2 regions of the Caballeronia sp. ATUFL_F1_KS39 genome follow, and region 1 is predicted to be linked to the other one. Evidence: riboswitches for the same ligand, from Rfam matches in the RefSeq annotation. Region 1 holds a riboswitch; the other holds the start of a gene.

Evidence for each region. Region 1 has a riboswitch for cobalamin ahead of NCR93_RS18005 (CbtB domain-containing protein). Riboswitches for the same ligand answer to the same signal wherever they lie in the genome.
Region 2: another riboswitch for cobalamin. It lies ahead of NCR93_RS03390 (TonB-dependent receptor domain-containing protein); the one in region 1 lies ahead of NCR93_RS18005 (CbtB domain-containing protein).

Annotation. Positions count from the first base shown of each region.
Region 1 covers NZ_JALQDZ010000036.1:176,899-183,541, forward strand. The annotation lists gene NCR93_RS17980 (cobalamin biosynthesis protein) at 1-132, shown strand, start outside; gene cobO (cob(I)yrinic acid a,c-diamide adenosyltransferase) at 382-984, shown strand; gene NCR93_RS17990 (cobyrinic acid a,c-diamide synthase CobB) at 988-2,286, shown strand; gene NCR93_RS17995 (DUF1289 domain-containing protein) at 2,283-2,528, shown strand; gene NCR93_RS18000 (CbtA family protein) at 2,563-3,345, opposite strand; gene NCR93_RS18005 (CbtB domain-containing protein) at 3,355-3,588, opposite strand; cobalamin riboswitch at 3,618-3,744, opposite strand; gene NCR93_RS18010 (histidine phosphatase family protein) at 3,793-4,359, shown strand; gene NCR93_RS18015 (DUF1428 domain-containing protein) at 4,419-4,790, shown strand; gene hmuQ (heme-degrading protein HmuQ) at 4,841-5,155, shown strand; gene NCR93_RS18025 (hypothetical protein) at 5,262-5,585, opposite strand; gene lhpI (bifunctional Delta(1)-pyrroline-2-carboxylate/Delta(1)-piperideine-2-carboxylate reductase) at 5,715-6,643, opposite strand, start outside.
Region 2 covers NZ_JALQDZ010000003.1:97,868-104,510, forward strand. The annotation lists gene NCR93_RS03365 (SIMPL domain-containing protein) at 1-621, opposite strand, end outside; gene NCR93_RS03370 (EVE domain-containing protein) at 691-1,149, opposite strand; RNA gene ssrS (6S RNA) at 1,229-1,410, opposite strand; gene NCR93_RS03380 (cell division protein ZapA) at 1,516-1,830, opposite strand; gene NCR93_RS03385 (ATPase) at 1,827-2,195, opposite strand; cobalamin riboswitch at 2,463-2,760, shown strand; gene NCR93_RS03390 (TonB-dependent receptor domain-containing protein) at 2,842-4,722, shown strand; gene NCR93_RS03395 (FecCD family ABC transporter permease) at 4,719-5,747, shown strand; gene NCR93_RS03400 (ABC transporter ATP-binding protein) at 5,744-6,520, shown strand; gene cobT (nicotinate-nucleotide--dimethylbenzimidazole phosphoribosyltransferase) at 6,532-6,643, shown strand, end outside.

The DNA.
Region 1 (6,643 bases):
GTCGATGGCGTATGCGAGCCTTGCGCGCTGCTCGCGGGCAACGCGCGAACGCTCATCGTGCCAAAGACGATCGATTGTGGCGTAACCGTCGCGATCGCAGCGATGCATGCGCCCCGCGCGAACGGAACATGAATACCGGTCTTGCGGTCGTGCGCGGACGCGGCGTTTCGGCGAGCGGCTTCGCCACGACCGGTTTGAACTTGTCGCGGCAAAGCCAGACGAGAACGCCAAGCGCGACGAGTTCCAGATAGAGATAGAGCGCGTCCATTTGCTTGCTCCTCAAGTCGGTGATTACGTTGATTGCATGATGCCTGCCGTCTGTTAGCGCAGAATTAAGCCGCCGCCTGTTGTACGATACGGCCGTCTTTCTCTGGAGCTCCCGTGAAAACCGATACCGAATCGCATCTGCGCATGACCCAGCGCCGCAAGGAAGGCCACGAGAAAAAGCAGGCCGCCGCCGATCACGAGAAAGGCCTTTTGATCGTGAATACCGGCAACGGCAAGGGCAAGACAACGGCCGCGTTCGGCATGGCGGTGCGCGTGCTCGGACACGGCATGAAGCTCGGCGTCGTGCAGTTCATCAAGGGCGCGCTGCATACATCGGAGCGCGATTTCCTCGGCGCAATCGCGCATTGCGATTTCGTCACCATGGGAGATGGCTACACCTGGAACACGCAGAATCGCGAAGCCGACATGGCCACCGCGCGCAAGGGCTGGAACGAAGCGCGCCGCATGATCGAGAGCGGCGAATATCAGATGGTCGTGCTCGACGAACTCAACACCGTGCTCAAGTACGAGTATCTGCCGCTCGATGAAGTGCTCGACGTGCTGAAGGCGCGGCCCGCGATGCTGCATGTCGTCGTGACCGGTCGCCACGCGCCCGATGCGTTGATCGAACTTGCCGATCTCGTCACGGAAATGCGGCTCGTGAAGCATCCGTATCGCGAGCAAGGCGTGAAAGCGCAACGCGGCGTCGAGTTCTGAGCGATGCCCGACTGCCCCGCTCTCTTCATCGGCGCGAGTGCGTCGCATCAAGGCAAGACCACGGTGACGGCGGCGCTTGCGCGTCATCACGCGCGCCGAGGCCTGACGGTACGCGTGTTCAAGACCGGCCCGGATTTTCTCGATCCGATGATTCTCGAACGCGCATGCGGCGCGCCCGTTTATTCGCTGCATCTGTCGATGGTCGGGCTCGATGCGTGCCGCGCGTTGCTCGCCAAGGCCGCGCGCGAGGCCGATCTCATTCTCATCGAAGGCGTGATGGGTCTCTTCGACGGCACGCCGAGCAGCGCCGATCTGGCCGCCACGTTCAACGTACCGGTGCTCGCGGTGATCGGCGCGCACGGCATGGCGCAGACGTTCGGCGCCATCGCGTTCGGGCTCGCGCGTTATCGCGAAGATGTGCCCTTTCATGGCGTGCTCGCGAACCGCGTTGCATCGGCGCGTCATGCGCAGATGTTGTCGGAGACTATCCCCGTCGACTTGCGTTATTGCGGCCATCTGTCGAATGCGGACGATATCGCCTTGCCCGAGCGTCATCTCGGTCTCACGCAGCCCGATGAAATCGCGGGCCTCGACGCACGGCTCGACCGCGCCGCCGATGCAATCGCGCAAACGACGCTCGCCGATCTTCCGCCGCCCGTTCATTTCGACGATGCGACGCTGCCCGCGCCGCCGCGTCTGCTCGACGGCGCGCATATCGCCATCGCTCGCGATGCGGCGTTCTCGTTCGTGTATCCGGCGAATGTCGATGTGCTCATCGCCATGGGCGCGCGCATCAGCACGTTTTCTCCGCTCGCCGACGAACCCGCGCCGCACGATGCCGACGCGCTCTATCTTCCCGGCGGCTACCCCGAACTGCATGCCGCGGCGCTCGCTTCGAACGAACGCGCGCGTGCATCGATCGTTGCGCACGTCGAGCGAGCGAAGCCCGTGGTCGCGGAATGCGGCGGCATGCTGTATCTGCTCGACACGCTGACCGACATCGAAGGCACGCGGCATGCGATGCTCGGCATCCTTCCCGGCGACGCGGCGATGCAACGCAAGCTGTCGCGCCTCGCGATGCAGCGCATCGACACGACGCATGGAGCGATGACCGGTCACACATTCCACTACTCGACGCTCGACACGCCAATGCAGCCGGCACTCAAGGCCGCTCATGCCACGACCGGCACCGAAGGCGAAGCGCTCTATCGGCATGGTTCGGTGTCGGCCACTTACATGCACGCTTACTGGCCGTCGAATCCGGCCGCGGCCGCTGCGCTCTTTCGCGGCGAATCACTATGACAACGACGCAAGACGATCTCGCTTTCACCATCGAACGCGCGAAAGCGCAGGAACCCATCGGCTCGCCATGCACCGATGTCTGCAAGCTCGATCAGGAAACGGGCCTGTGCCTCGGCTGCTTCCGAAGCCGCGAGGAAATCAAGACCTTCAGATCGATGGACGATGCCGCGAAGCTCGATCTGTTCGATGAATTGCTCAAGCGTCGTGCGGCGAAAGAGCAAACGAAAAGCCCGCGTTCCTGACGAAGCGCGGGCTTCATGAGCGACGCCGAACCGCTTACGCCGCAGCCATTCTTCTCACCGCCGGCCGCTCGAGTTCACGCGCTGCGAGCGCACCGAACACGAGACCGAGCGTCGTCCATAACAGCGCCTGCATGCCGATAGCGGCCACGCGGAAATTCCACAGCAGCGAAGCGGAGAAATCCGCGGGCACTTCATCGACGGACGGCAGCGCGACCTGCGCCGCCACGATCACGACGATATACGCAGCCGCCGCGATGAGCGTCGCGTTCCACCCGCCATGCCGCGCCACCATGCGCCGCTGCAAGCGCACGGCGAAGACGGCAGCCGCGATGGAAATCGCCACCATGCCGAAGAAAAGCGCCGTGCGCGGCCCGATGGTCTCGGCATTGCCGACAGCGGGCGGATTGGGCGGGTACTTGAGGAACGGCACGATGGCGACGCTCACGAAGCCGAACAGCGCGAGCAATGCCGACGTGCCGCGCGCGCGCAACGCGCCGAGCCGTCCATAAGCAAACGCGAACACGAGCGAGAAGAGACCGCCGAGCGCGGTGCCGAACACGGCGACGCCGGTCAGAAGGCCGAGGCCCGCTTGCGTATCGCGAGACACGAGCGCTTCGTCGCCGTGATCGTGCGAATGCGCTGGCGTGGCAGCCGCATCGGCATGACCGTGCTCATGTTCGTGTTCATGCTCGTGCTGTTCCTCGAACGCGATGGCGCGTGCCACCGACGGTTCACCGAACGCACGCGCGAAGCCGAAGCCGATCAGGCCCGCGACCAGTCCCGCGATCATGCCGCGTATCAGCAAAGTGCGAATCATGATGCTTCCTCAGTGGCACGGAAAGCCGAGCAAATGCCGGCCGTCATGCACGAATTCGTGGACGTACGTGCCCGAGAAAATCGACGTCGCGCCCTGTTCGGCGCCGACGAAATAGATTGCGATCAGCAGAATGAGGCCGATGAAGACGGCCCACGGCAACACTTCACGCACCGGAATGGGCACGGGTGCATCGAGTGACGGGGAAACCGGAGCGGAAAAGACCGGCGCGTTGGAAGCATTCATGGTGGTTCTCCAGGGAAAAGCGCGTCCCGATTGACGAAGAGCATGCAGCGGGGTCTGACTCGCGGCGCCGCGCTTTCGCGTTGACGTACCGCACACAGTGGCGCGACCGTGCCGGGTTTGCACCGGCTTCCTCGCACTGCAAGCTTGCCATTCTATGATGATCCGCTGCAAAGTAAAACGATTCCGATTCGACCGCCACCTGCCTTGGAACTCATTCTTCTCTGTCACGCCGCCACGCGCGCGATGAAAACCGGGCACTTTCCCACCGGCGACGAACCTCCCGAGCGCGATGCGCGCGCGCAGCTCGCGTCATTGCACGCCTTGCCCGACACGCGCGTGATTGCGAGTCCCGCGCGCGTCGCGCGTGAAACGGCGGCGTGGATCGCGGATGCATTCGAGATCGTTCCCGCGTTCGACGACATCGACTATGGCCGCTGGCGCGGGCATTCGATACGCGAAACGGGCGAGCGCGAACCGGAACATGTCGCTGCATGGCTCGCGGATCCCGATGCGCGTTCGCACGGCGGCGAAAGCGTCGCCATGCTCGCCGCGCGCGTCGCCGAGGGCTTCGCTTCGATCGACCGGCTCGACGCGGGGCGCTGCATCGTCGTCACGCATGCGATCGTCGTGAAAGTGGCGCTCGCGCATGCGCTTCGCCTGCCGCTCACATCGATCTATGGGATGAACTTCGCGCCGCTCTCGTCCACGGTGCTGGAACGCGCCTCGCCCGCCGATACGTGGACCGCCCTGAACTTCGCTCCATACGAATAGCTCAAAGCATACAGCGCATCGCGTGCGCGGTGCGCGTTCGACTCAACCAGGAGACTCAGATGGCGCATTACGTGGATGGATTCGTCGTACCCGTACCGATCGACAAGGTCGACGCTTATCGCCGCATGGCCGAAGCCGCCGGCAAGATCTGGCTGGAACACGGCGCACTGGAGTTCGTGGAAACCATCGCCGACGACGTGAAGCCCGGCAAGCTCACATCGTTTCCACAGAGCGTGCAGATGAAGGAAGGCGAGACCGTCGCGTTCTCGTATATCGTCTACGAATCGCGCGAGCAGCGCGATAGCGTCAACGCCAAAGTGATGGAAGACCCGCGCCTCAAAACGATGATGGAATCCGGCGAGACGCCGTTCGATCCTCAACGCATGTTCTTCGGCGGCTTCACGACCATCGTCGAACTCGGGCGCGACTGATCGTTCTTATCCGCTCAATCGAGTCACTACTTCGAAGGAACCGCATCGACATGTATATCGCCATGAACCGCTTCAAGATCGTGCCCGGCGCCGAAGCCGACTTCGAACGTCTGTGGACGAGCCGCGATACGCATCTGAAGGATGTGCCCGGGTTCGTCGAGTTTCATCTGCTCAAAGGGCCGATGAAAGACGATCACGTTCTGTATTCGAGCCATACGATATGGGCGAATCAGGCAGCCTTCGAAGACTGGACGCGTTCGGACGCGTTTCGCGCCGCGCATCGCAATGCCGGCGGCGAGACGCGCCAGCTTTATCTCGGTCATCCGGAATTCGAGGGCTTCGAAGTCATTCAGACCGTCAAATAGAGCGGTCAAGGCGCAACCGAACGTTCGCGCACTTTTCGGCGAGCACGCGCGTTTTACACACGTGTGAAAAAACGCGCTTCGCCGAAGCTGTCTTTTCAGACGTGTTCTAGGCCTTTGCGCCGCGCGCCATGCGCTGCAGCGTCGATGAATCGATCGCCGCCGCGCAGATTCGCACCGCTTCCTTCAGCGTGCGCGGACGCCCCGCACCGAATTGCGATTCCAGCATCGCGACGGCGCGCAGACGCTCGTCATTGCCGAGTTTCTCGCCCGTCGCAAGCTCAAGAACCGAGATGAAATAAGCCGCAGGCGGCGCCGCGCTCGCATGCGGAGTCGTCTGGCGTTCCCCGTCCGCCGCGCCACCCGCGCCCTCACGTCCGTCGTCGCGCGCCGGAATCCACGGGTGCCACTTGCTGTCGTATCGACTTTTCATGGGTTAGTTCGCTGGCTCGATTGCTGTGGCGCACCTTGGCGCCGTTTGTCATGTGACGCTTATGGCGTCTCTGTCATTAAAGAGACGTACAGCAAGTACCGTTCCAAGCTGGCGTTCCCCTTGCACGGCCTAGCGCGCCGCGACGCTTTCCTCCGACAAAACCGCACGCGCGACGCGACATGCCGCAAGATCCCAAGCCGCGCAGCCGACCGATTTGAACAGCACCGGTTGCAATGCATCAACGGCTTTGGACGGCGCCGCGAGCGCGACCGCCAATGCGTGCACATCGTTCCATTCGACGCCCGCGAGAATGAAATCGCCTGCTTCGTGACGCGCGCCCGCAGGGTCGTCGACGTAAAGCGCGCTTGCATGCACGGTCGCGGCGGCGATCTCGGCGGCATCGGCGGTGAATGCGCCCACGCCGATCACGAGGCGGCCCGCGCGCGCGGGCAACGTATAGACCGGCGTCTTGCTCGTGGTCGCGGCGATGACGACATCGATCGAATCGGGAATCGTGGACTCGTCGAGCGCGGCAAGCTGCTTCGAAAGCGATGCATGCGCCGCACAGAACTCGCGCGCCCGCCCGGGACGGGAGCCTTGCACGAGGATGCGCGCATCGGGATAAATAGCGGCGAGCGCCTCGACGTGATACGCAGCCTGCTTGCCCGTACCGATGACGAGCACCTCGCGCGGCGCGGCATCGTGAAGCGCGCGGATCGCGAGCATCGATACCGCCGCCGTGCGCCGGCCCGTCACCGTCGGGCCATCGAGCATGAATTGCGGCACGCCTGTCATGGCATCGTAGGCGGTCACCTGACCGTGGATCGTCGGCAGGCCGAGCGCGCCGTTGCCCGCGCAAACGTTCACGAGCTTGTGCATCGCGAGATCGGCGGCGCTCGCGGGCATCGACAACATCACGCCGCCTTCGATCGGCACCACCATGCGCTCTGGACTCACGATGCGTCCCGCCGCGTAATCGAGCATCGTCGCGGCGAGGGTGTCGACGAGCCGGTCATACGGCACGAGGCGCGCGGTTTGAGCTTCGTCGAAACTATGGA
Region 2 (6,643 bases), on a different contig from region 1:
CATCATCATGACGGGACGCGGCTGCGCGCCGCTCCGTCCGACATTCACTTCCCGAATCGTGAAATTGCTGTAGCCGAAGCCTTGCGCGGCGCTTTGCGCCTGCTTGCGGAACGAATCGATGGCTTGCGAGACGAGCTTTTGCTCGGCCGCGCGCTGCGCTTCGGGCGACAGCGAGAACGCGACGCTACCCACTTGCATCGACGAACTCATCTTGCCCGCGAGCTTCGATGCCGCCGCGAAGTCATGCGATTCGAGCACGACTTCCGTGCGCCCGCGCCACGCGGAAATCTTGCCGTCGCGATCCGTCGACGGATAGACGGTGAACGAGCCGCTCTTCGCGGTCACGCCGTCGACACCTTTGGCTTCGCGTAACGCGGCCTCGGCGCGCTGATTGAGCGTGCTGGTGAGCGACGACGGATCGGCCGCTTCCTGTTCGTAGAAGAGCGTGATGTTGACGACATCCTGCGGCACTTGCGCGCTCGCTTGTGCGGAGAGCGAGAGCACGCCCGAGGGCTGTGGCTGCGTCATCACCGTCTGCGCAGCGGCGGTTTGAGACAACGTAAGCGCGGCACCGGACATCGCGAGCAGGGCGAAGGCGGCGGCGGTTTTCTTATTGAGCATCGAAGGACTCCGTGACATCGCGTACGTGCGACGGGATTTAGTCGCAGTCGTGAAGTCGTAAGTTCCTTGTTAGACGAGGTGCTCGGTAATAAATCGCCATTGCGCTTCGGTCACGGGCGTGATCGAGAGCCGGTTGCCGCGCGCGAGCACTTGCATGTCGGCAAGCTCTGGATGTTCGCGCAACGCGGCGAGCGATATGAGCGGCGTCTTCTTCACGAACTTCACGTCGACGAGCATCCAGCGCGGCGTTTCCTGCGTCGATTTCGGATCGTAGTAATCGCTCTTCGGATCGAATTGCGTGGGATCCGGATATGCCGTCGAACACACTTTCGCGATGCCCGCGATGCCCGGCTCCGGGCAGCTCGAATGATAGAAGAGCACGCCGTCGCCGATCTGCATCTGATCGCGCATGAAGTTGCGCGCCTGATAGTTGCGTACGCCCGTCCACGGCAAGGTCTTTTTCGGCGCGTGCGCGAGATGATCGATGCTCGCTTCGTCCGGTTCGGACTTCATCAGCCAGTAGCGCATGGTCGTGTGCATGAATCGAAGAGCGAACGGCAGGGACAAACGAAAACGGCATCGGAAAAACCGATGCCGTTTCTTGAATGAGGTCCCCGCCACAGCCGCTAGGCCGGCATCCTGAACCTGGGTTCAAGATTGGTCGCGGTAAGCAACACTTCGGGTACATCGGACTAGCGACGCGCGCGCCCGTGCTGCAAGGTTCCGCAACCGTGCCAATGTAGCATTGGTTCAAGGAATATATGACCTTGGCGTACCAGGCAGGGAAACGTCACTCTACACCAATCGTTTGCCTTCTGCAGCCTCTTCAACCTACTTCGGCAGTTTCTTTTTTCGATTGACATTGCGCGCTGATTGACTCGACGCGCATCTGCCTTATTGCGCTTCGTGTTGCGCAATGACCGCGCCCAATTGCTCGTTCATCGAGTGCATCGTGCGGCGGATTTCTTCGGCGGGGAAGGCCTCGCCGTGACGCACGCTGTCCTGCAGCTTAAGCAATTCCGACGCCAGCGAAAGCGCCGCCATCACCGCGATGCGATCCGTGCCGCGCACGCTGCTTGCATTGCGCACTTTGTTCATTTCGGCGTCGACGCGCGCGACGGCTTCACGCAATGCGCCTTCGGTTTCCGGCGAGCACGCGAGACGATACGGCTGCCCGAGAATGGATACTTCGATCTGCGTGGTCGTCATGCCTTCTCTCCCTGATGATGCTCGCCGTGCAATTCCGTTTCATGTGCTTCCCGGGAATCGGCTTCGAGGAGATCGAGTTGATTGTCGGACTCGGCATGTTGCGCGGACTTGCCGCGCGGCAGCTTTTCGAGAATCGCGTTCAGGCGGATTTGCGCGTCGTCGATTTTCGCGGACAGCGAATCGCGTTCGGACTGCAGCGTATCGCGCTCTTCGCGCACTTGCGCGAGCTCGGCCTGCACGTTCGCATAGTCGGCGCGCAGCTGTTCGAGTTGTTCCTGCAGCGCTTGATGCGCCTGCTTATGGCGCTCGCTGATCTGGATCAGCCGGCCGATGTTTCCTGACAGTGATTCGAGTTCGTTGAGCATGTGCTGCGTCCTCTAAAGACCTCGCATTTTAGCGCGGTTCAACGGAGCTTCCGATAAATGTCTCGTTTCGAGACGTAACAACACGCGATCTAGCGCTTAATCCTTCGAATCAAACGCATGTCGCGATGCATTCGTGTGCAGAAAACGCGAGCGCCCCGCAACGCTCGTGATGACAGGCCGGCCGCTTCTCTTTCGCTTCTCGTTCGATTCGTCATGCGCCGCGCCAGTCTGGCCGCGCGGTTTTCTTGACGGCCCCGAACCGCGCTCCTACACTTGCCGCACTTTTGGTGCTCGCATCCGCGGATCTCGTGGATGCAGTCAAACGGGAAACAGGGAGCGAAGTCGCCGCAATCGACGACGAGCCAACCTGTGCTGCCCCCGCAACGGTAAGCGACCGCAACGCAAGTTGCAAGTCGTCTCATGCGCGTTTTTGCCGCGCGAGCGTGTCGAAATTCGTCGCACGCGCGCGACTGCAAGAAACGTGTCGATGCCACTGCGCGCCATGCGCGGGAAGGCGAGACGATTGATCGCCAGCCCGGATACCGGCCGGAGTCCGACGCATCGGCGCGCATGGCGCGGTGCGTTCGTCGCGCATCGTCCTCGCGGGGAGCGGGGTCGCGCTCACGCGAAACGGAACACTTCACACATGGTATTGCCACTGGCCGCGCTCAGAAGCGGTCTCTCCCGTCATGGCGCGCTCGTTGCGGCCATCGGCGCCTTGCCGTTCGCCGGCGCTGCACAGGCGGCCCAGACGGAAGACGGCACGCAAACGCTTGCGCCCGTCGTCGTCACATCGACGCGCGCGCCGCAGCCGCTTGCCGAATCGATTCCGCAGACATCGCTTTTTGACGAGCAGGACATCGCCGATGCAAACGCAAGCGACGCGCTCGGACTCGTCGCGCTCGCGCCCGGCGTGCAGATCACGCGCAACGGCGGACCGGGCTCGAACTCGGGGCTTTTCATACGCGGTGCGGCGTCGTCGCAATCGCTCGTGCTGATCGACGGCGTGCGCGTCGAATCGGCGTCGCTCGGCGCGGCACAGCTATCGCAATTGATGCTCGACCAGATCGGGCGCGTCGAGGTCGTGAACGGCAACGTGTCGGCGCTCTATGGATCGAATGCGATTGGCGGCGTCGTGCAGATCTTCACGAAGGAAGGCGAGGCGCATCCGCCGCGCTTCAACTTCGAGGCCGAGTACGGCAGCTATCACACGCAGCGGCAATCGGCGGGCGTGAGCGGCGCGCTCGACAAGGACGGCCGCACGACCTTCAGCGTGAACGTCTCGCGCGAGAAAACCGACGGCTTCTCGTCGATCGATCCGGGAATCGCGCCCGGCGCCAATCCGAACGCGAACGGCTATCTGAACGAGAGCGTCGCGGCGACGCTGCGTCACAAGTTCAGCGACAAGTGGGACGCGGGCGTGCGCTTCCTGCAATCGAACGGCATCAACAGTTTCGACGATGCCTATGGCCAGCCGACCGATATCAACGAAACGCACGATCGCGTGCGCTCGGCGTCGGTGTTCGCGAACGGCCGCGTCACGGATAACTGGACGGCGCACTTCACGATCGCGCAGGGACAGGACCGCGCGAACATCGAGCAGAACGGCGTCTATACGAGCCGTTTCGATTCGGAGAACCGGCAATATACGTGGCAGAACGACGTGCGGATCAGCGACGCGCACAAGCTGCTCTTCGGCTACGAGCATCTCGATCAGACGCTCGATTCCGATCAGTTCAGCGCGCCCGACCGTCATGTGAATTCGATGTTCGCGGGTTACGTGGGGCACATCGGCGCGAACGAGTTGCAGGCGAATCTGCGCCGCGATCAGTATTCCGATTTCGGCGGCGCGAACAGCTACTATCTGGGCTACGCGTATAACTTCGACGCGCACTGGAAGGCGAGCGCGAGCTATTCGGCCTCGTTTCGCGCGCCGAGCTTCGACGATCTCTACTATCCGCTGAGCGGCAATCCGTCGATTCAGCCGGAGCGCAGTCATTCGGTCGAGGCGGCGTTGCAGTACGCATCGAATGCGCTCGGCGTGGTGCGCGTGACGCTTTTTGAGACGCGCTATTCGAATTTGATCGATTACGTGTCCGACGGCGGCTTCTACTATGTCGCGCAGAACGTCGGGCGCGCGAAGGTGCAGGGCATCGAGGGATCGTGGGCGGGGCACGTCGGCGCAACGGATGTGCGCGCGGGCGTCACGTTCCAGAATCCCGTCGACGAAACGAATCACGAGGATTTGACGCGGCGCGCGCGGCATTTCGCGACGCTGACGGCGCATCGCACGATCGGGCCGTGGCGCGTCGGTGGCGAATGGATCGTGAGCGGTCAACGCAGCGATTACGATTCGACGCTCGCGGGCTACGGCATCGTGAATCTGTCGGCGCGCTACGACATCTCGAAGTCGTGGTACGTCACGGCGCGCATCGACAACCTGTTCGACAAGGACTATGAACTTGCCTACTCGTACAACACGCCACGACGCGGCGCGTACATCACGTTGGGCTGGCATCCGTCGTGAGCCGCGTGGCTGAACGTCCGCGCGCGATGGACGCGAGCCGCGCCACCGCGATCTGGATCGCGCTCGGCGCAGCGACGCTCGTCGTGCTGGTCGCGTCGCTCGCGATGGGCAGCGTCGCGTTGCCCGTATCGCGCGCGATCGGCGCGCTCTTTCACGCGCACTCGGCGACGCCCGATATCGCCGATGACATCGTGCTGACCTTGCGTCTGCCGCGCGCGCTCGCGGGCTTCGCGTCGGGCGCATTGCTCGCGTTCGCCGGCGCGCTGCTGCAAGTGCTGTTGCGCAATCCGCTGGCGGAACCGTACGTGCTCGGCGTATCCGGCGGCGCGGCGACCTTCGCGCTTGCCGCGATGCTCGGGTCGCTGCCGTGGTGGGGCGTCGATATCGCGGCTTGCGCGGGCGCGTTCGCATCGATCGTTCTGGTCCTCGGACTCGCGCGCAAGGACTTGTGGCAAAGCGGACAGGACGCATCGCCGAGGCTCTTGCTGACGGGTGTCGTGATCGCATCGGGATGGGGCGCGCTCATCACGCTGATCCTGAGCGTCGCGCCCGAGAACCGTTTGCGCGGCATGATCTTCTGGCTGACGGGCGATCTCAACGGCGCGGCGGCGCCATGGCCCGCGCTGATCGCGCTCGCCGTCGTGCTCGCGGTCATCGTTCCCGTCGCACCGCAACTGAACGTGCTCTTGCGCGGCGATACGACCGCGCGCGCGCTCGGCGTGCCGGTCGAGCGCTTGCGTCTGCGCGTGTATCTCGTCGCATCGATCGCGGCGGCGGCCGCCGTGACGACGGCGGGCACCATCGGCTTCGTCGGGCTCGTCGTGCCGCATCTGTTGCGCCTCGCGTTCGGCAACGATCAGCGCATGCTCGTGCCCGCCGCCGCGCTCGCGGGCGGACTCGCGGTGATGGCCGCCGATCTCGTCGCGCGCACGGTGATCGCGCCCGCGCAATTGCCGGTCGGCGTCGTCACGGCATTGATCGGCGTCCCGATGTTCCTGTGGATGCTGCTGCGGAGGCCGCGATGATTTTGCGGCTCGACGCCATCGTGCTTCGCGCGGGTAAGCGCACGCTCATCGACGGGCTCACGCAGTCGATCGAAGCGGGCGAAATGTGGTGCATCGCCGGGCCGAACGGCGCGGGCAAGACGACGCTCATCAACGTGCTCGCCGGGATTGCGAAAGCCGCATCGGGCAGCGTGTCGCTCGACGGCCGCGCGCTCGCGTCATGGCGCGCGACGGAACTCGCGCGCGCACGCGCTTTGATGCCGCAAGCCGCGCACGACGCCTTCAGCGCGAGCGTGCTCGATACCGTGCTGCTCAACCGCTTTCCGCATCTCACCGGCTGGGGCTGGGAGAGCGACGAGGATCGCGCCGCCGCGCACGCCGCGCTCGAAACGTTGGGTCTCGCATCGTTCGCGTCGCGCGACGTGCTGACGCTTTCCGGCGGCGAACGCCAGCGTGTCGCGCTCGCCGCCGTGCTGTGCCAGAACGCGTCGCTGCTGTTGCTCGACGAACCGCTTTCGCATCTCGACCTGCATCATCAGATCGATTGCCTGCACGCGTTGCGCGACGCGGCGCGCGCGCACAAGCGCACCGTAATCTTCTCGTGCCACGATCTGAATCTCGCGCGCCGTTTCGCGACACACGCGCTTCTGCTCGACGGCAACGGCGGCGCTCATGCGGGACTCGTCGCCGACGTGCTCACGGCCGAACGCGCGAGCGCCGCATTCGGCTATCCGCTCGCGTTGATTCGCGATGGCGAGCACGAAGCGCTCGTGCCTTCCATCCCTCGCTCATGAAAGGAATTCCGATGTCCACGAATAACGGCATCCCGATGCCCCGCGCGCTCGACCGCGCCATCGAAGGCGAACTGCGCCGCATCATCGACACGAAGACGAAGCCGCCCGGCAGTCTCGGGCGGC